DNA from 2 places in the Marinomonas mediterranea MMB-1 genome. Region 1 is predicted to be linked to the other one. Evidence: predicted binding sites of a transcription regulator. Region 1 holds the regulator's gene; the other holds the start of a gene.
What was found. The regulator LexA, encoded in region 1, represses DNA repair genes until DNA is damaged. The targets are predictions, from matches to a motif close to TACTGTNTANNTANACAGTA.
Positions count from the first base shown of each region.

Region 1 (11,000 bases):
TCGTTATATTCGCCCGAAAACGGTAAAAGGTTTTGGCCCTGTAATTTTATTTACACCTTATGAAGTGTGGAAATATGTAAAGGTAGATGGGAGCTGGTGGGTTTCAAAAGAGGTTCCAATAACGCAAGCTATACATGATGGAATGATGGCTCTTGAAGGGATTGCTGACGCTGTTGAGGTCACCGAATCGACGGTCAGTGTTTATTGGAATGAAAAAGGCGATGAAAAAACCGTTGACCGTATCGCGAGCTTGATTAAGTCATTGAGCGAGGTTCGATAATATTCCTTTATTTGTCTAAACGTTGCGTTCAGCGTTTAGACAAACGGTTTAGGTAAGAAGTCTAGATTAGTACTGAAGCCCATTATACTTTTTAACTTTTCTGTTCCGGTTGCTCTTCTTCGAGTAACGATTGATCCGATGCTTCACCTAAATCAAGAAACAGCTCTTCTATCACTTCCTCCGGATTTTCAGCGTTTTGTAGAGCCATGATTTGTGGTGCTACGATTTCTTTCATTCGATCCTGAATGAAATTTTCTAATTGATGCTTTTCTGCGCGATCAATTGTGTTTGATTTTAAATTTGAGAGAATAACGCCGTATAGGGTTTGGGCAACACGTAAGTCTCCACTATGGTAGTTTTTATTCGCTTGTATGAGCTGGCGATTTAGTTGTAGCCACATATTTAACCAGCGTAAGTAATCATAGCAAAGTTTGTAGTGTGTGTGGCTTATACGGCCTTTTCTGCGCATGTAGAGTAGCATTTTTGCGGTTTTTGTTAGGCGCTCTTTGTAGGTGGTTTTTTCTTGAAAACTGAGTTCGTCTGGTTCCGGAACGAAAGGTTGAGGGTCAGCGGCGCGCTCTTCTTCCGCCTTCGCGATTAGGCCTTCAATCTTTTCAGGATTGTCAGAATAGTCTATAAGTTCTCTCAAGCAATCGATATAAAAGCTATACAAAGCATCAGTTGCTATGTTATCGGTGTTAATAGGTAAGATGCCTCGAAGATGCTGTTCGACACGCTCAGCTCTATTTGATAGCTGAAGCTGTTTAAATTTGCGTTCGGTGGCTTCTTTTTCTTTTTGTTGGGCTCTTGTGCCAACGACAACGGAGATGATGACAATGATAAAAAGGATCGCAATTGTTAAAATTTGGAGTGTTGCCATGATTGTCCTTGGGTTATTAATTAAGTAAGGTAAAAGCAAATACGTTACTTATTACGATAAATATGCGAAACAATACCTTGATAGCTTGTCATATAAAAGGTGTTTGCTTAATATCTGCGCCCCGAAACACTATTCTGCATACATGCGCAGCTTTTTCGACGTTTTAATATAAGGCTCAAACAGTTCAATGGGAAAATCACTGGTTATCGTGGAGTCGCCTGCAAAGGCCAAAACCATCAACAAATACTTGGGTAACGACTATGTTGTTAAGTCAAGTGTAGGTCATATCCGTGACCTACCAACTGGCACGACCTCTAAATCGACGCCTCAAGAGCGAGCAAAACAGGCTGCGCTTACTCGAAAAATGAGTCCTGAAGAAAAAGCGGAATACAAAAGTAAAAAATCACGCCAACAGCTTATCGCGAGAATGGGCGTTGACCCAGAAAATAACTGGGAGGCGCACTATGAAGTTTTACCCGGTAAAGAAAAGGTCGTAGACGAACTTAAACGTCTTGCTAAAAACGCTGACACAATCTATCTCGCGACCGATTTGGACCGCGAAGGGGAAGCGATAGCTTGGCACTTACGTGAAGCGATTGGCGGTGACGAAGCTCGCTACAAGCGAGTGGTCTTTAACGAGATTACAAAGAATGCTATTAAATCGGCGTTTGATGAACCGTCTGATTTGGATATGAATCGAGTTAACGCTCAGCAGGCTCGACGTTTCTTGGACCGCGTCGTTGGCTTTATGGTGTCACCGCTACTTTGGTCTAAGGTCGCACGTGGCTTGTCAGCGGGTCGAGTACAATCGGTTGCCGTAAGGTTAATCGTAGAGCGTGAAAAAGACATTCGTGCGTTTAACCCTGAAGAATTTTGGGAGTTAGATGCACTACTGGCTACCGCGTCGAAAGAACAAGTTAAATTCGAAACGCTAAAATACCTAGGTAAAGAATATCGACCCACGTCACAGATTGAATCTGATGAGCATGTGGCGCGTATTCAAAACTCAGGGTTTGTTGTCAGTAACCGTGAAGATAAGCCTACGCGCTCTAAACCTTCTGCGCCGTTTATCACATCGACATTGCAGCAAGCGGCCAGTACACGATTAAGCTTTGGCGTAAAAAAGACAATGATGCTGGCGCAGCGTCTTTACGAAGGTGGTTATATTACCTATATGCGTACTGACTCGACCAACTTAAGTAATGAAGCTGTGGAAGCGTTGCGTGATTTTGTTGGTGAAAAGTATGGTGAAGCATATTTGCCCAAAGAACCTATTCGTTATTCTAGCAAGGAAGGCGCTCAGGAGGCTCATGAGGCAATTCGTCCGTCTGATGTGACTGTGACGCAGAATATGCTTCAAGGGATGGATAACGACGCTCACAGGCTTTATGAATTGATTCGCAATCAGTTTATTGCGTGTCAAATGACACCAGCTGAATACACGTCAACAAGTATTACGGTTACAGCAGGTGATTACGAACTGAAAGCGCGTGGTCGAATCTTACGCTTTGATGGTTATACCCGTGTTCTAACACCTGTAGGAAAGAAAGCAGAAGACATGATTCTGCCTGATATTCAAAAAGGCGATACACTGGGTTTAAATGAGTTGTTGCCCGAGCAGCACTTTACTAGACCACCTGCGCGCTACAGTGAAGCAAGCTTGGTTAAAGAACTTGAAAAGCGAGGGATTGGCCGTCCGTCAACGTACGCCTCAATCATTTCGACCATTCAAGATCGAGGGTATGTGCGTGTTGATAATCGTCGTTTCTATGCTGAAAAAATGGGCGATATCGTAACGGAACGACTTGTTGGCAGCTTTTCACAGCTAATGAATTTTAGTTTTACCGCTCAAATGGAAGAGCAGTTGGATGAAATTGCCCAAGGCGAAGACGATTGGATTAGAACGCTGGATGCATTTTACGCTGATTTCAGCAATACGCTGACAAAAGCTGAACACCCAGAAGAAGGTATGCTGCAAAACCAGCCAACACCGACCGATGTAGAATGCCCGAAATGTGGTCGTCCAATGCAGATACGTACTGCAGCCACCGGCGTGTTTTTGTCCTGTTCTGGCTATGCGCTTCCGCCAAAAGAACGTTGTAAAGCGACGATTAACCTTGTTAGCGGTGACGAAGCGGTTGCGGTGGACGATGATGAGGGTGAATCTAAAGCACTTATTAATAAGAAGCGCTGTAAGATTTGTGATTCGGCAATGGACAGCTATCTGATGGATGAAACTCGCAAGCTTCATGTTTGTGGTAACAATCCAAGTTGTTCGGGATACGAAGTCGAAAAAGGCGCTTTTAAAATTAAGGGTTATGATGGCCCCGTTATTGAGTGTGATAAATGTTCCTCTGAAATGCAGCTAAAAACAGGTCGTTTTGGCAAGTACTTTGGTTGTACAAACGAAGAATGTAAAAACACTCGGAAGTTATTGAAAAACGGTGAAGCGGCGCCACCAAAAATGGACCCTGTTGCGATGCCGGATTTAGCTTGTCAAAAAGTGGAAGACCACTATGTGTTAAGAGATGGTGCAACGGGCCTATTCTTAGCGGCTAGCCAATTCCCACGTAAGCGGGAAACGCGTGCACCACTTGTATCAGAGTTGATCCCTTATATGGATCAGATTGATCCTAAATATCATTTCTTCTCTGATGCGCCAGTTATGGATAACGAAGGACGCCCAACTGTGATTCGATACAGCCGTAAGACGAAAGAGCAATATGTCATGACAGAAGAGAATGGCAAGCCGACTGGTTGGAAAGCATTCCATCAAAATGGTAAATGGGTTGTTGAAGAAGGCAAGAAAAAGAAATGAGCCCTCTTAACCCAGCAAGCCTAACGAATCAGCGATTAGACAGCGCACGACGACTTATCAGTGAGATTAAGTCGTCTGACGGAGATTGGTTCACCCAAGGTCACGAACCGACCGTAACTTTTCTTCTTCGTAGTGCGTTGAATGGTTTGCTTCAAGAGGTCAAGATAGCCTATGGTTTAACGGCTGATTTGACAGTAGAACAACTTATTACAAATGCGACGGATAATGAACTCACAGTGCCTGTACTTAGTGAGCTAAAGCTTTTGAGCGCCGACTCAAATTCTTGGTTTAGCATGTTGCTTGCGTCTTTCGATACGTATTTCGAATGCAGGCCTAACCCGATTAGCAGTCAATTAAGTGATGTTCAAATGATAGGAGCGTCAGCAAGCGACCTCGGCGGATCAGTCAAATCCTATTTGGATTCTTTGGTTGAGTTGGTGTTGAGATTTAGAGAAGAATCCTCAGAGTATTAAAGAATGAAAGACGCTTACCTCGAAATAGTCGAGTTAGATAATGGTGATATTGTGCTTCGTCCGGTGGCTGAAGATGATTCAGATGCCCCGGAAAAGCCTCTTGCTGTATTGCAAATTCCAGAAGACACACGCTCATTGTTAAAAGATCGCTACTTTGAGTTGGCAAAACGCATGTTTCATGCGGGTATTGATTATGTCTATTCTGATGATTTCTCAGATCAAATGGATATGGATATGGATATGGCGGAAGACATGGATATGATGCCTAAGGTTTTGCACTAGTTAAGGCCTTTCTCTGTAAAAACAGGGTGAAAGGTTTTCGCTCTATCGCCAAATAAAAAAAGCAACGCTTAAATAAATGAGCGTTGCTTTTAAGTTTTAGAGCCATTGGCTTTTTAGATATTCTAAGTGCTTTGCTTTCGGTTAGGAGGTAATGTCGTTTACAGTCGCTATACGAAAGCTTAAAAGTCTACTTAGGTGCCTTAACTAGATGCCTTGACGAATAACGCCGACAGATAAGCCTTCGATGGCAAATTCTTCGCTCTCAAGATCCACTAGAATATCATCGAACTCGGTGTTTTCGGCAATAAGTCTTACCTTACTGCCTTTCTTTTCAAATCGTTTTACCGTCACTTCTTCGCCAATTCGAGCGACGACAATTTGACCATTTCGAACGGCGTGGGTTTTATGGACAGCAAGCAAATCGCCATCCATAATGCCAACGTCTTTCATGCTCATACCGCTGACGGATAGTAGGTAGTCTGCTTTAGGTGAAAACATGCTGGGGGGGACGGAAATGTGGGTCGCGACGTTTTCTTGCGCTAGAATAGGGGCGCCTGCGGCGACCTTACCGACAACGGGTAGGCCCAGGTCAGAATCGTTTGCGCCTGCTGGCGTTTCGTTTATAAGGCGAATACCACGCGAAGCACCGGACAACATTTCAATGGCACCTTTTTTAGAAAGTGCTTTTAAGTGTTCTTCTGCGGCATTAGGTGAGCGAAAACCCAATCGAGCGGCAATTTCTGCACGAGTGGGAGGGAAGCCGGTTTCGCTAATGTGTTGGCGAATCGTTTCCAATACGTCAGACTGTCTTTTGGTTAATTTAATCATAATTCATCTGTTTGTTTGTACAGTTACTGTTATTATATACAGTCTATTTAAAAATACTCAACAAGATTAATGCTTTCCGACAAAATAAAGAACGAAATTCAGTCTGCGTATCGTGCGTCCCTTGAATCTAAAGGTCATAAACCTCGGGTAGGGCAGCGCCAAATGATTGCGACCATTGCTCGAACCTTAGGTGGGATAAAGCAAGGCACTGAAGGCGAACGCCTCGGTGAAAAGCATGTCGCGGTAGTAGAGGCCGGTACTGGTACAGGTAAGACGTTGTCTTATTGTCTGTCGGCTATTCCAATTGCAAAAGCGAAAGGGGTAAAGCTCGTCATTTCGACAGCAACCGTAGCGCTTCAAGAGCAAATCCTATTTAAAGAGCTGCCCGACTTGCTCGAACATACAGAGGTTGCTTTTCGATATACGTTGGCAAAAGGTCGCGGGCGGTATCTTTGTTTAAATAAGCTCGAAGACTTCATGGGCAGTGAAGAACTTGCGACGGACGATATGTTTGCGGGGTTGCTTGAGCAGCATTTACAAACGGATGATGTGAATACCGCCTTATACCAAAAAATGGACGAAGCGCTTAAAAATAGCGATTGGGATGGTGATAAAGATAACTGGGAAGGTATCTTGAGAGATCAAGATTGGCGGCGACTCACGACCGACCACCAGCAATGTACCAATCGAAATTGCGCTAACTTTTCGGCGTGCCCATTTTTCAAAGCAAGAGCTGAAATAGAGACAGCCGATGTTATTGTCGCAAACCACGATCTTGTTCTAGCGGATTTATCGCTGGGTGGCGGTGCTATCTTGACCCCACCTGATGAAACCATTTATGTCTTCGACGAAGGCCACCACTTGCCAGATAAAGCAATTGGGCACTTTAGGCACGAAATTAGATTGCAGGGCAGTATTAGTTGGCTGCGTCAACTGGAAAAAAATCTACTGACGCTCAAGCAAGAGCTGACTCAAGAAGTGAGTCTAACGGGGCAATTGTTAATGAAAATCCCCCAGCAAATACAAACCGTTGTTAATTTTATTCAGTATGTGCAACAAGGGTTAGCCCCTTACATACAGCAACTTGGGCTTGATTTAGAGAACAATCAACACCGTTTCGAATTTGGTGTCGTCCCCGAAGAGTTGCGACAGTTAGCTTATAGCTTGTCTACCTCTTACCAAAAACTGTTTGGCCAAATTGAAAGCATTCAAGATGAATGTAAAAAAGTAAAACAAAACGAAGGTATGGGGGTTACCCAAGAAACTGCCGAAAATTGGCAGCCAATCTTAGGTGTCATCTTAGGGCGTTTAGAGCAAGCCGTTGAGTTGTGGCGTTTGTATTCTCATCAGGATGATCTCAATTACCCTCCGAATGCTCGATGGCTCGAAGTGGTTGGTCAAGGTTTAGAGCAAGATATTGAGCTTGGCGCTTCGCCAATATTGGCGGCTCACACATTAAGAATGCAACTCTGGGATAAGTGCTTTGGCGCTGTCGTTACGTCTGCCACCTTGACTGCGCTCAATCAGTTTAATCGATTTAATATGCGTTCCGGTGTGCCGAGAGAATCAGAATATCTGCGTGTTCTTAGCCCGTTTGACTTTGCCAACAAGGCAGAACTGATTGTACCCGACTTCGTTAGTGAGCCGAATAAGGCCGATGACCATACCAAAGAGATTGTACAGTATTTAAATAAGCACATCGATCTAACGCAAGGTAGCTTGGTCTTGTTTTCCTCTCGCAAGCAAATGGAGTCAGTGGCAGATCAAGTGAACGACTCGTTGAAAGCCATTTTGCTTATTCAGGGGGAGCAATCAAAGCGTATTATTTTAGATAGCCATAAAGAAAGGCTAGATAAAGACAAAGGCAGTTTGTTATTTGGTTTGGCGAGTTTTGCCGAGGGGGTCGACTTGCCAGGTAAATATTTAACACGCGTATTTATTGCGAAAATACCGTTTTCCGTGCCTGATGACCCAGTGGAAGCAACGCTCGCTGAATGGATTCAAAAACGAGGTGGTAATCCATTTATGGAGATTTCGATTCCAGATGCCTCACTGAAGCTTGTGCAAGCAACAGGGCGTTTGCTACGAAGCGAGAGCGATGAAGGTGAAATCCACATTATGGATAAACGCCTTAAGACAAAACGCTATGGCTCTCAGCTCATTGCGAGTTTGCCACCTTACAAAATGAGGTAGTTAAATTGGAAATGGCTTACCTTGGCCATTGGTGCCGAGGTAAAGCGCGTATTATTAGTGCTTAATGAACCTTTTGAACACCTTTATTTACAAATACATGGTACGAGAGAAAACCTAATTGCGAATTAGTAATGATAAAATCCGACTGTTTAGGTAAACTCTCTACCCAAATTTAACCATCAATCTCTAAAAGGTCACATAGACTACAAAATGGATACTAAAAACGAAGACATTGCTAAAGAGCAGAACTCAAAACCCAGTCGCCCTCGACGCTCGCGCAAGCGTAATCGCGCTCCAGCAAACAAAGCCGCTAGTGATTCTGCTACTCAAGTGACTTCAGAAAAAATCTGGTCTATTGATGACTTCCAAGTACCTGAAGTGGAAGGTAAAGTTCGGTTTCATGATCTTAACTTACCCGATCGTGTACTTAAATCTGTTTCAGAGATGGGCTTTGAATATTGCAGTGAAATACAAGCCGCTACCTTGCCTGCAACGCTTGAAGGTTATGACTTAATCGGACAAGCGCAAACGGGAACAGGTAAAACGGCTGCATTCCTATTGGCGATGGTCAGTGACTTCTTGGATTACCCTGTTGAAGAGGAACGTGCTCGCAACATGGCGCGTGGTTTGATTATTGCTCCAACGCGCGAGTTGGCTCTACAAATTGCGGACGAAGCGGAAAAGATCACGCAGAACTGTTCGCTTAACGTTATTTCACTTGTTGGTGGAATGAGTTATGAGAAGCAAAAACGCGCGTTAGAAACCGAACGTGTTGATATTCTGGTTGCGACGCCCGGACGCTTGTTGGATTTCGCTCGCTCGAAAAAAGCGATGTTGAACAAGGTAGAAGTGTTGGTATTGGACGAAGCAGACCGCATGTTGTCGATGGGCTTCATTCCTGACGTGAAAAGCATTATTCGCATGACGCCTCATAAAGAGCGTCGTCAAACTATGCTGTTCAGTGCGACCTTTCCAAAAGATATTCAAAACCTTGCTCGTCAGTGGACATACTTTCCGAAAGAGGTGTCTGTTGTTCCTAAAGAAGCGACGAACAAAAACATCGATCAAGTTATCTACACTGTTGAAGCCGATCAGAAATGGCCAGTACTTAAGAGCTTGATCGAAGATGACGGTAATCAGCGTACCATTATTTTTGCTAACCGCCGTGACGAAACGCGCGAGTTGTACGAACTTCTGAAAGAAGCGAAAATTAATTGCGCGATCCTATCGGGTGAAGTTAGCCAAGATAAGCGCGTAAAAACGTTGAAAAACTTCAAAGATGGCCGCATCCAAGTACTGGTAGCAACGGACGTCGCTGGTCGCGGTATCCATGTTGATAACATTGAGTTGGTTGTGAACTATACTCTGCCAGAAGATCCTGAAGATTACGTTCACCGTATCGGTCGTACTGGTCGTGGTGGCGAAATGGGTAAATCAGTAAGCTTTGCTAGTGAAGACGACGCCTTTTTAATCCCTGAGATTGAAGGGGTAGTTGGCGAAAAAATTCGATGTGAATACATGGTAGGCACCGTCGTAGAGTAAGCGTCTCTAAGCGATGTTATGACTGTTTTGCAAACTGCGCGCTATAAACTACGCGTGTAGTTTGCTATAGGCCGCCTTCTCTTAAAAGGCGAGAATCCAGATTAATCATCAATTGGAGTGCGGATGTTTTTGCATCATCGTTTTCACGGGTTAGGGCCAGCCTTTTATTCAGAAGAACGTATCAAACCTCTAAACGAACAGCGATTAGTCGAGATAAACGAACCCCTTGCTCAATTCCTCAATGTAGATTTTAAAGATCCTACAACACTTGATACGTTAAGTGGTGAACTCGACATCCCCAAATGCCTCAGTATGGTCTACGCAGGTCACCAATTTGGTGGTTTCTCTCCTAAACTTGGCGATGGTCGTGGCGTTTTACTCGGCGAGTTAGAAACGCAAAATGGCGATTTTTATGATTTGCATATTAAGGGAGCGGGGTTGACCCCATTTTCTCGAATGGGTGATGGTAGAGCGGTGCTTCGATCTTCTATTCGTGAATATTTAGTTAGCGAATACATGCATGCACTCGGGATTCCCAGCAGTCGTGCGTTGGCTCTGTATGACTCAACGCAAGCCGTTTACCGGGAACGACCAGAGCTCGGCGCTATGCTCGCACGCGTTGCTAAGACTCATATCCGCTTTGGTCATTTCGAATACTTCTATTACTCAGGCAAAACCGATGAGCTGGATGCGCTTATGCAGTATTGTCTTGAGCACCATTTTCCTCATTGTTTGGATGAAGAACTCCCCATCCTTTCAATGTTTCAGGACATTGTGCTACGAACGGCCAATATGATTGCTCATTGGCAAGCCGTTGGTTTCCAGCATGGCGTCATGAATACTGACAACTTCAGTATTTTAGGCGAAACGATTGACTACGGACCTTACGGTTTTATGGAAGAATACGACCCTAGTTGGGTATGTAATCATTCCGATCATGAAGGGCGTTACGCTTTTGGTCGACAGCCTAGTGTTGGTCTTTGGAATTTGAATTGCCTTGCTCGCAGTTTCTCAAATTACCTCACTCGTGATCAGTTGGTCGATTCCTTAAAGCAATATGAAACGAGATTAGAAATGCATTTTTCACGATTAATGACCGATAAAATGGGCTTGTCCAAAGGTGCCTTGACGGAAGAACTCCTTAAGGAATGGTTGGCTATCATTACAAAAGAAGGCCTCGATTATACATCGGCGTTTAGGTTACTGAGTACCGTTTCTAAAGCGTCTCCAGCCACTTTACTCGATGAAGTGGTCGATCGGAGTGCAGCATCCGAGTTTCTAGATCATTACTGGAGTCAGCGCGATGATGGTCGTGATCAAAATGAGGTGTCAGCGAGCATGCTGAAAGCCAATCCTAAATTTGTTCTCAGAAACTACCTGGCGCATGAAACGATTGAAAGTGCAGAGCAGGGGAATTATTTACCGTTTAGAAAACTGTTGAGCGTGTTATCTAAGCCGTTTGATGAGCATGAAGAATGCAAAGAGTTAGCTATGCCGTCTCCAGAATGGGGCAAGCGACTCGAAGTGAGTTGTTCATCTTAATCCACTTATTCATAAAAAGAGACAAAATATGAAAAAGCAATCGGTGTGTGTTCTTGGTGGTGGTAGTTTTGGTACCGCAATGGCAAACATCATGGCGCAGAATGGACATCAAGTAAGCCAGTGGATGCGTAACGAACAGCAAGTGGAAGAAATTAATTTAAC
Region 1 is NC_015276.1:2,465,785-2,476,784, reverse strand. It holds gene MARME_RS11310 (hypothetical protein) at 1-280, shown strand, start outside; gene MARME_RS11305 (hypothetical protein) at 372-1,160, opposite strand; gene topA (type I DNA topoisomerase) at 1,348-3,978, shown strand; gene MARME_RS11295 (DUF6586 family protein) at 3,975-4,451, shown strand; gene MARME_RS11290 (hypothetical protein) at 4,455-4,733, shown strand; gene lexA (transcriptional repressor LexA) at 4,938-5,561, opposite strand; gene dinG (ATP-dependent DNA helicase DinG) at 5,631-7,754, shown strand; gene MARME_RS11275 (DEAD/DEAH box helicase) at 7,965-9,296, shown strand; gene MARME_RS11270 (protein adenylyltransferase SelO) at 9,420-10,838, shown strand; gene MARME_RS11265 (NAD(P)H-dependent glycerol-3-phosphate dehydrogenase) at 10,867-11,000, shown strand, end outside.

Region 2 (11,000 bases), 1.3 Mb from region 1:
AGAACAACCCAAACTATGTTTACGTCTATATGGGGGACAAAGACGGCGGTTACATGGAATGGCCGGGCACTTACGGGTACAGCGAGTGGCACCCTAAAAATGAACCTTGGTATGATATAGCGGTTAAAAACGCAGGCAAAACCGTTTTAAGAGAAGCTTATTACTGGGAGCCTGATGATGCAGTCTATGTATCCGCGGTTCGATCGTATAATAAAGGTAATCAGCTAGGCGGTGTCGTTGCGATCGATTTCTCGATAAAAACCCTGACGGAAATGGCTCGACAAACCAAACTAGGTAAAGAAGGCAGCCTAATGGTAATTGAGGACGGTGGGACCATTCTGGTCGACGCGCTGCATCCTGAAAATAACTTTAAAGCGGTCAACAGCCTTAGCGGTGAGGCGTATCAAAAAATAGCAAATACCTCATCTGGCCTAGTCCGTTTCTCACTCGAAGGAAAAGACTATGCGGCGAACGTCTACACCTCCCCCACTCTAAAATGGAAATTTGTTGGATTGGTTCCAACATCAGAAATTTATGCCGGCTCAATCGAACTCATTAAGACAACGATTTTAGTCAGTAGTGTTTTGTTGATCGCGTTTATCCTACTTAGCTTCTTTATTGCCAAACGCTTGATTACTCCAATCGAATCTGTCTCTGGACACCTGCGAGTCATCGCCGAAGGTGAAGGCGATTTAACTGCTAAAATTGACACCGATTCAAATGATGAAACCGGTGTGCTCTCAAACTGGTTTAACCAATTTATCGAAGCAACACGCAAACTCATTCAAGACATTAAACACTCTAGTATCGAAATTGACGACACGGCGGCGAAAACCGCAGAGAAAGCGCACGATGTCGCGCGCTCAACCGGCGATCAACTGCAATCTATTGAACTGATTTCGGCAGCGGGTCAGCAAATGGTGCTTGCGGCGAACGAAGCGGCCGAGAACTGCGTTCACACCGCTAAATTCTCCGAGCAAGGGCTGGAAACAACCGTTGCGGGTAAGAAGCTTATCCAAACTAATGCCGACGGCGTTACGCGTCTTGGAAGTCGACTGGAGGAATCGAATAGAATCATTTCGGATTTGGAGAAAGAGACCGGTAACATCAATCAAATTCTATCGACGATTCAAGACATCGCAGAACAAACAAACTTACTTGCCTTAAACGCAGCAATCGAAGCCGCGCGAGCTGGAGAGCAAGGTCGAGGATTTGCAGTCGTTGCAGATGAAGTTCGTAGCTTGGCACAACGAACTCAAGAATCAACGGAGCAGATCGGTGGCATACTGACACAGCTATCCAGCAAAACCAGTCAGGCCTCACGTTCTATGATCGAAAGCCTCAACGAATCCGAAAACGCAACAGGGCTTTCAATGGAAGCACTTAACGCATTTAATAAAATCGAAGAGGTTGTGAAGCAAATGAAAGACATGACCATGCAAACAGCGGCCTCGGCTGAAGAGCAACGAGCCGTTACGGAAGATGTGAATGCGAACATCACAAACATCAGTGATTCCGCACACCATATCTCCTCCATTTCTGACGAAGTAGCGACACTTTGTAAACAACAGGATTCCTTGAGCAAACACCTTTTCGCTATGGTGACTCGTTTCAAGACAGAATAAAAAAGGCTAAAAAAAGGGAGCGAAAACGCTCCCTATGCCCTGTTCGAGTCTAATTGATGCCAGTCACTAGATTCGGATGATTGAAGGGCAGAACTTATGACGAAAGATGACCAAGAGCGTGTCTATAACCCGCCTTCAGTCAATGCCTTTGGATCAAGCAGCCTCGTTAGCTCTTCACGACTCAGGTCAGTCTCCTGCTCTGCAACGTCAATGATCGCTCGACCCTCTCGGTAAGCCAGCTTGGCTATCTCGGCAGCTTTTAGGTAACCAATGATGGGGTTTAATGCCGTCACAAGAATTGGATTCTTATCCAATGCTTCGTTCAGCTTATCTTGATTCACTTCTAACGTGTCGATCGCTTTTTCAGCCAATAAGACGGCGCTGTTTGAAAGCAACTCAATACTGAACAATAAATTAGCGGCGATAACAGGCAACATCACATTTAATTCAAAGTTTCCAGACTGCCCGCCAATCGTGATCGTCGTATCATTCCCGATGACTTGCGCTGCGACCATGGCTGTCGCTTCAGGAATAACTGGGTTTACTTTACCCGGCATAATAGAGGAGCCAGGCTGGAGTGCTTCTAATGTAATTTCACCTAACCCAGCAAGTGGACCCGAGTTCATCCAACGCAAGTCGTTTGCAATTTTCATAAAAGTAACTGCAATGGTTTTTAATACTCCAGACACCGCTACTACGGTATCTTGGGAGCCAATGAGCGCAAAGAAATCATCCGCTGGGACAAAGTCAACATTGGTAAGATTACCCAATTCTTTTGCGATGAGCGTAGCGAATTCAGGATGAGCATTTATGCCAGTCCCAACCGCCGTTCCACCTTGAGCTAAACGCAGTAGTTTTGATTTTACAGCGGTTAGATTGTCGATGTTATCTTGTATCTGCGACGCCCATGCATTAAATGTCTGATCAAACCGAACGGGCATCGCATCCATCAAATGCGTACGGCCTGTTTTCGTAACCCCTTTTAGCGCCGTCGCCTTTGCTGAAATTCGAGCTTTTAAGTGCTGTAGCGCAGGCAATAACACATCAGAAATTTCAATCGCTGCACTTACATGAATGGCACTAGGAATGATGTCATTACTACTCTGCCCAAAATTGACGTGATCATTAGGGTTCACATTATCGGTGGCGTGCTTTGTTGCCAGCGTTGCAATGACTTCATTGGCATTCATGTTAGAACTGGTGCCCGAGCCCGTTTGAAAAATATCAACGGGGAAATGCTGCATAATATCATTCTGTTCGAGAAGTTCATTACACGCAGACTCAATCGAACCAGCAACGTCTTTCGACACACAATCCAATTTAAAATTGGTGCGTGCAGCCGCCAATTTTATCAGTACAAGCGCTCGGATAAACGCTTCTGGCATTGGTTTCCCACTGATCGGAAAATTGTTAATTGCACGTTGAGTTTGAGCGCCATACAGCGCATTTTCGGGTACTTGAAGTTCCCCCATACTGTCTTTTTCTATGCGTACATTCACGTTTATATCACTCATTTTTAGGTACTTTTTCTAAAACACTTTTTTACTCAGTACTTTTCTTTTAAGTACATTTTGTCAGTACTTTTTATCAGCACTTTTTTGCAAGTGCTTTGAATACTCTTTCTTCCACACGGGGTCCCGAGGGAACCCTAGAAAGAGTAAGCTCTCGCCTCTGACGGATAGATTGCTATTGCGTTAAGTAACGACGACTTAGCGTGCGTAAGGCTTGCTCTAATTGGAAATAGTCTGTCGCGTCCTGCTCAGTGATAATTAAGCGGTTTAGCTTTTGAAGAGGTCGATAGATATGATCAAGACACATTGATCTCCAGTGATACGCGACGTTTGTATCACAGATGGTTTCTAGCAATACATCGAACACGCGACGATACAAAGTATTTGCATCCGATACGTTTAGTCGTTCCGCGTAACGCTCGCAGGTTTTTAAGTAATGCTCTAGCACCTGAGGAGAATCCTCGCAGTGCCCTCGTTTAATAACTTGCTCAAGTACTGAAAAAGGAACAATAAAATGACTCATAGCTAACCTCTCAAGGATGCAAATGATAATAATTATCATATTGAGTCAGGATACGTACTCTGTCAAGAACGAAGTAAGAATTATTTATTTTTTATAATGAGAATCATTAATTTAATGTTTCAGATCAAGTTTGAGCGAATGAACGGCACTTTATGAAAACGGCGAATTGATAAATGCTATTTAGAGAGGAAACTTTCTAAAGCGTAACCTTAGGGAAAATCACTAAGGTTACGCGGTGATGGGCTAATAAGATCAAAAGATACGGATTAGCTGTATTCGCTAAGATTAGTGGTGATGACCGCCCACACCATGAGCATGGCCATGTGCGACTTCATCTTCTGATGCTTCACGAGTATCGATAATCTCTACCGAGAAGGTAAGCTCTTTGCCTGCTAACGGGTGATTTGTATCGACCGTCGCATGCTTAAGACCTGCTTTAATGATGGTAACCTGACGCATCCCTTGATCCGTTTTAATCATTGCGACCATTCCAGGCTTCCAACGTTTAGCGCCTTGAAGGTGCTTAATCGGCACCTGCTGAGCAGCATCGTCTTTACGCTCACCGTATGCATCAGCGCATGCAACCGTGACGTCAAATTGATCACCTGTATCTCTGCCTTCCATTGACTTCTCAAGGCCAGGTATTATGTTGCCGTGACCGTGTAAATAGGCAAGTGGATCACTGCCAGCGGACGTTTCAATCAGCTCATCACCCTCACGTAAAGTGTAATGAAACTGCACTACGGTGTTTTTAGAAATTGCCATGTTGGTTCCTTAGAGAGCTCGTAAGCAAAAGCGCAATTTTACACGAGCTAATTACATTGGGAAGCATTGCCTAATAAAGAGCGGTTGGTAAAGAGTTTTTAACAAAGAAGTAACAGCGAAGGCTTAACAAACAAGCGCTCTAAAAAACACCAAACTCTAAGGCATCATCGGTAATGTGTATTTCATCTATGAGCGTTGCTGCCAGTTTCTCAGTTGCATTATGATCTAAGCGATAAATAGGATGCACATCAAAATACTGTACAATCGCTTGCTCTAACTCATCGTGAACACTTCCCAAGGTTGATCTGAGCATCTGATCGCTAAAGTTCGTTCCCTGTACAGAGACTTCAGTCAGTTTAGGGGCAACGAGATAAACCAGATCGTCATCAAGCCGAACGCCCGACTCTAGTTTTGGCACCAAGGATGTCGTCATCGTAAAGGTTTTTCCAAAGGCTTCTATTGAGCCTTGAATATCCGTATCCAAGACGATTTTAACAATACCGCCAAACTCCGAGCTCAAATCAATATCTGCACGCTTAACTAACAATACGAGATCCAGTGCTTTGTCTTCCAATGTCAGCCTAATTCGGTCAGGTTGTTTTTCTGCCAACCTTGTTGCGACCTCTCTATTCAGCGCTTCCTCGCTTAAACTCACGCCATTACAGCCGCTTAAAAACAGCGGAAAAAGCACGATCAGCAGTAAACTAGTCTTTCTCATTCTTTAACCTTGTTCCAATTGTCTTATATTTCGTTTTTTAAACCAAAGATGCATAAAATCTTCTGTGACCTTCTGCTCAATTTCGACCGCTTCTTCTGTTGGGCAAAATAAAGAGACGGTAAACACATTAAATCCTTCGGATGTTGTCGTTATTCTGACTCTAGGTTCTGGACCCGAGATCTTAATATCCAGCCGTTTTTCAATCAGACTATTATATCGAATCGCGACCTCGTGAAAGTGCTCACTGTACTCTCGCAATCGTTCTAAAATCTCATCTTTAATTTCAAACAGATTCACGTCATCAGTGTGTCTTGATATGGAAAAACTATGCTCAATGTAGCGGCGCATGTAATTCAAGTTTTGAACCGCAGACGTCAATAGTTGACTATTTGGCACGACGGTCGTTCTACCTGTATAGGCATAACTTCTGCCGATAAGGTCAACTTCAAATAAGGTTGTCGAAAGCCAATCACTGTCCGTTACTTCACCTTCATATTGACCTATTTTGACCCAATCTCCGACCTGATATGGTCGAGCACTGGCCTTATAAAATGCCCCGACAATACACTGAATAAATTCCTTTAACGCTATAATTAACGCCACAATAAATGCGGCGATGGATATAGCAATATTTTGAAGTTCAGTCGACCATATAATGATTAACCCGACGACCATCAATAAGTTTAAAAAATTATCAATGGCATTCAGCCGTTGTCTTTTAATATCGTGCTCTAAGCGTGGGTGAATACGTACTAACCTTTTGGTATATCGCCGAAGAACAAGGATAGCGACCACCCAAACCAGCGTATAGGGAAGTTCAGAATTAGTAGATAAAAACGTCCAATTTAAATCAGACATATTAAGTTGTGAGAAATCGAAATTCACCCGTTATAGACCTTCAAAAATAAATCATAGTAAGAACGATATTAGCACCAATGACCTTCGCTGTTTTGTGCTGACAACCACTAAAACAAACGTATCCATTCCATACAGCATAATACAGGACAAATAGGACTAGACAATGAAGCTATATACTGTATATTTATACAGTATATTATCTGAGAGGTGCTCAATTATGCCTGTAATTATTAAATATGTTGTAGAACGTAACGGAAGTGAAAAAATGACCTTTACGAACAAGTCTGATGCTGATGCGTATGACAAATTGCTGGATACCGCTGATGCCTTAGCAGACCTTATCTCATCTGGATATATACTAGAAGACCCTGCTCAAGTCGAGACACTGGCCATGTTCTTAGCTAACAATAAGAATGACGTGCTCGCAGCGCTTGGCAACAAACGCAAAAAAACGAAACCTTCGCTTGATGCTACCTCTGAAAAAGCGTCAGACATTCAACCTAAGTCACCCGACCTGTTGGATGAACTCGTTATCGAACCAGACGAAGACACCGCCTATTCAGAAGACGATATCTCTGAAAGCACCACGCAGTTTGAAGCGGTCGATGATTACCTAGATACTGATGCCGCGTAATCAAAAAAACGTGGGAGAAAGGTGTAGGCAAATACGAATTGCCTACACCTAACATCTAACAGAATTTAAAAACACCGCTCTTAAATCGGTAAGCTTATAAGCCATGCTAACCAAGCCAGCGACAACCCTAGACATATAATCGTTGCGATACGCGGTGTGCTTGCTGAATCTGTTCCATCCACAAGTTCTGCCGTGCTTTTTCGTCCCGTTATCATTGCTCGCACTAACCGCTCTCCTAGTTTCAGTTCATGAAACAAAACCGCGGCAATATGAAAAGCGACAAGATAGAGCATGATGTCTGGCAAGGTATGGTGAATATACGCCATGGTTTCAAGAGTATCGTCTGAAGCACTTTCATAAAACGGCCCATACCAAAACACCTCGTCGCTCGAAAAAAGTCCGGAAATCCACTGAGCGCTTAGCAATACAATAAGTAACACCACCATTAATGCGCCAATTGGATTGTGACCTGCATGCTTATCTCCTTTAGTGGGCGATTTCATGCTCGATAACAAGGACTTTGCGTATTGCAATACGCTAATAGGGCCTTTTACAAACTCACTGAAGCGGGCGTACTTTGACCCGAAAAAGCCATATAACACGCGAGCGATAATCAATGCAGACATTATATATCCAGCATAAAAGTGCCACTGAAAATAATCTTCGTCTGATTTACCCGTAAAAATCAAAACACTGAATGCAGCCACTAATAACCAGTGAAATGCTCTAATTGGCCAATCCCACACTAACGTTTGACTCGCTTTATTCATTATCGCCCTCCAGTTATACGCTCACAGCGCCAATTTATTCAATTCTTGATTCAGTTTAAGGAAGTTTTCGCAAACGCAATCTATATTAAAAATAACAAATTCATGGTGAAAAGTAGACTTTTTAAAAACGATAACGTTTCCTTCTTGGTTTAAATATTGCTTTTTTATTTTAATAGACCTTTGCACGGAGTCACGAGCGACGCCAAAACAAGGTAAAAATAGACAAAAAAGCGGAGTTTATGAGTTATAAATATACATCTCGCATCTATTTTTAATAAGGTATTGGAGCACGTAGCAGTCATACAAAGATCTCTTTTAATGCGTTTTCTAAACAAGCAATCCATTTAGAAAATTAAGGAAGCATTCGTAATACGCTCACACTTGGATGGATGGGACATATGGTTGTATTAGGTTTAGTCGTAGGAAGTATTCTCATTGCTTTAGTGTATTGGCTAATAACGCATGGACATTTTCAGTTTCAAAGACATCAATACATAGAAGCAGACAGCAATGAGGTTTATAAAGAAATTGCAAACCTAGCGACGTGGCCAAGCTGGTGCGTTTGGCGCTCATACGACCCTGATGCAGACATACAACTAGACTACTTTGATAGCCAATCCATTTCCGCGTCGTCTTTGATAATTGAGAGTAACAAGATTGCTCCGACGAGCGTTCAAAGACAATCCGAAGATGAAGTTGAGCAAGTCGCTACCTTTTTGATCGACAGCCCAAGCCTATACTGGCAGTCCTTTACCATCTATGCCCACCTAACCCAACGATCACACAACACCCTTATCACCTTTGATGTTGAGGGAAAAATACCTTTTTTTAGACGACACTTACTGCAAAAACATTTATCTCATATTACCTTGGACATCGAGTTATCGCTTATTTCTTTAAAAAATAGGATGGAAAGAAAAATTCAACATCGTTCCAGCATTACGTTTGAATTAGAAGGTTGCCAAAGACTTGATACGCTTGATGCTGTGATCCGCCCATTTGAAGCGACAGAACAATCCATTTCACAAGTCATGGAGATTGGGTTCCATGAGCTGTTCGTTGCCTTAGGGCCCGAGAACCCTCCCACAGGAGGATGTTTTGCCATTTATACAAAAGCAGACCTTAGTACTCATAGCTTCACAGGAAAATTAGGGGTGCCTGTTCAACGATTGACGGATTGCAACTTACATCCCGAATGCATTCGATTTTCAAGCCATTATTTACAACTTAGGTACCATGGACCATACAAACACCTTTATTTAGCGTGGCGAGTACTGAATGTTCAAGCAACGATAAATGGCTATCGCTACAACCGTTCAAAACCCGCTCTCGAACTCTATGAAGTAGGCCCCAAAGACGCAGACGATGAAGACATGTTTGTAACCATTCTGTCGCTTCCGATTAAATCTTGATCAAAAAATACCGGTGATCATTACCGGCAACCAAGAAAGCATTTACGGTCATCAAAATTAAGATAAATGCCTCACTTTCCCTCTTCATTGACTGATTTCCTCAGATCGACGCCTAAAACTGTTCATTTTTTCGTCATATTTCCGCAACAAATTAGGAGGATTATTAGTTTGGTTTGCACCAATACACAAAGGATTCATTATGAAGTTCATGCATTTGATCTCTGTTCTCGCACTTTCCGGTGCAGTTCTAAACGCTCAAGCGGAAACAATCACTGTCTATTCAGCTGGCCCAAAAGGATTGTCTAAATCCCTCGTCAAGAACTTTGAAAAAGACTCTGGTATTAAAGTAGATCTTTATCAGGCGACAGGCGGCAAGATCATGTCCCGCTATCAAGCTGAAAAGTCGAATCCACATGTTGATGTCATGATTTCATCATCATTAGGTCATGCTATTACGCTAACGAAGGCTGGAGAATTACTACCTTATCAATCTCCTAATGCGAAAAACGTTCCTGACTTTTTGAAGTCTGATACCTATGTCTCTCAAGGTGCAGCGGTACTGGCAATTGCCTACAACACTCAAAGTACGTTGCCAGAACCTAAGCTTTGGTCTGACTTGACGAAGCCGGAGTACAAAAACCAGATTACTATGCCCGACCCTAGTAAATCAGGCTCGGCTTTAACGCTTGTAGAAGGTCTAACTGAAAAAATGGGCGACGATGCATGGACGTTGTTTTCCGGCCTGAAACAAAACGACATTCTGATTCCTGGAGCAAACAAGGCGGCTCTAAACCCCGTCCTTCAGGGTGCAAAGTCCGTCGTATTTGGTGCGGTTGACTACATTGCGTTAGGTCTTAAGAAGAAAGGCGAAACGCTAAACGTTATTTACCCAGAAGACGGCACGGTTCTCGCGCCACGCCCGATTATGATTCTTAAATCAACCCAACATGCAGACGCCTCAAAGCGCTTTGTCGATTATATTTTGTCTAACAAAGGTCAAAATATGGTGTCAAATACATTAATCTTGCCTGCTAGAACAGACATCTCTACATCACGTCCAGGGTTTGATGATCTAAAACTAATCACGTTTGACCAAATGACCGCAGCAGCGCACGCGCAGGCAACTAAGAACAAGTTTGCGAGCATTATGGGACAATAAGGAATGTCGATGTATTCCAACGCGAGAGGGAGTCGTCTCCCTCTCGCGTTTAACCTTGTCTCTATTTTTTCTCTGTTCTTGATCATCGGGTTACCGGTGATTTCCGTGGTGCTGTTTGCCATATTTCCAAGCTTTAACGAACTGTCGTTTGCTCGGCCGTTCAGCAACTTTATACCTCAGTTTAGTAACCCACATCTTTTAACATCCACGCTGAATACGCTACGTTTGGCGTTCTCTGTTACCTTGATGTCCATTATGATCGCGGTCATCTTGGCTTACCTTCGTAGTCGTATGCACGACCACTACGGACGAATCTGGGATGTGCTTTTTTTGATTCCTTTTTTGATTCCGCCTTACATTGCGTCGATGGCGTGGATTCAAATGTTTCAGTTCAACGGCTTTTTTTATCAGTGGTTCGATCTTAATCTATCAGGTTTTTTGTTCTCTTTTAGTGGTGTGGTGTTTGTGATGACATTGCACCTTTTCCCATTGATTTACTTTGCGGCTGTTAATGCCTTCAAGGTGGTCGGCAACCGTTACAGCGACGTCGCTAAGATTTATGGCGCTGGTTCAGTACAGATCGCATTTCGCATTCTATTGCCTTTGATCGTGCCTACATTACTATCCACAGGGTTAATTGTATTTGCACTGACCATAGAAGAATTTGGCACACCAGACATTTTAGGTAGCCGATTTGGTTTTAGTGTTCTCGTCACCTCAATCGAAGAGAAGCTGACCGACTGGCCCATTGATCTCCCCGGCGCTTCCGTCTTGTCCTTACTCCTAATCACCATTGCGATCAGCGTTTATCTAATACAAATCGCCATTAGTAAGCGCTACACTGACAGCGTTGATAACCAAACCATGGCTTCAAAGCCACTAAACCACAAAGGCTTTATGCTAGTTAGCCACGGGATTTTCTTCTTTGTCGCTGTGTTTACGGTCGTGGTCCCTCTCTTCTCTATTTTGACCTCTTCCATGATGCAAACCATGTCTCGGGGATTGCACTGGAATAACCTTTCTCT
Region 2 is NC_015276.1:3,734,074-3,745,073, forward strand. It holds gene MARME_RS17100 (methyl-accepting chemotaxis protein) at 1-1,625, shown strand, start outside; gene MARME_RS17105 (class II fumarate hydratase) at 1,748-3,124, opposite strand; gene MARME_RS17110 (hypothetical protein) at 3,312-3,659, opposite strand; gene MARME_RS17115 (FKBP-type peptidyl-prolyl cis-trans isomerase) at 3,945-4,424, opposite strand; gene MARME_RS17120 (DUF1439 domain-containing protein) at 4,564-5,142, opposite strand; gene MARME_RS17125 (mechanosensitive ion channel family protein) at 5,146-6,027, opposite strand; gene MARME_RS22900 (YebG family protein) at 6,218-6,634, shown strand; gene MARME_RS17135 (cytochrome b/b6 domain-containing protein) at 6,715-7,404, opposite strand; gene MARME_RS17140 (hypothetical protein) at 7,803-8,816, shown strand; gene MARME_RS17145 (ABC transporter substrate-binding protein) at 9,016-9,975, shown strand; gene MARME_RS17150 (ABC transporter permease) at 9,985-11,000, shown strand, end outside.
Region 2: a site for LexA is predicted at 6,175-6,194, ahead of MARME_RS22900 (YebG family protein). Genes of this name have one in related genera too.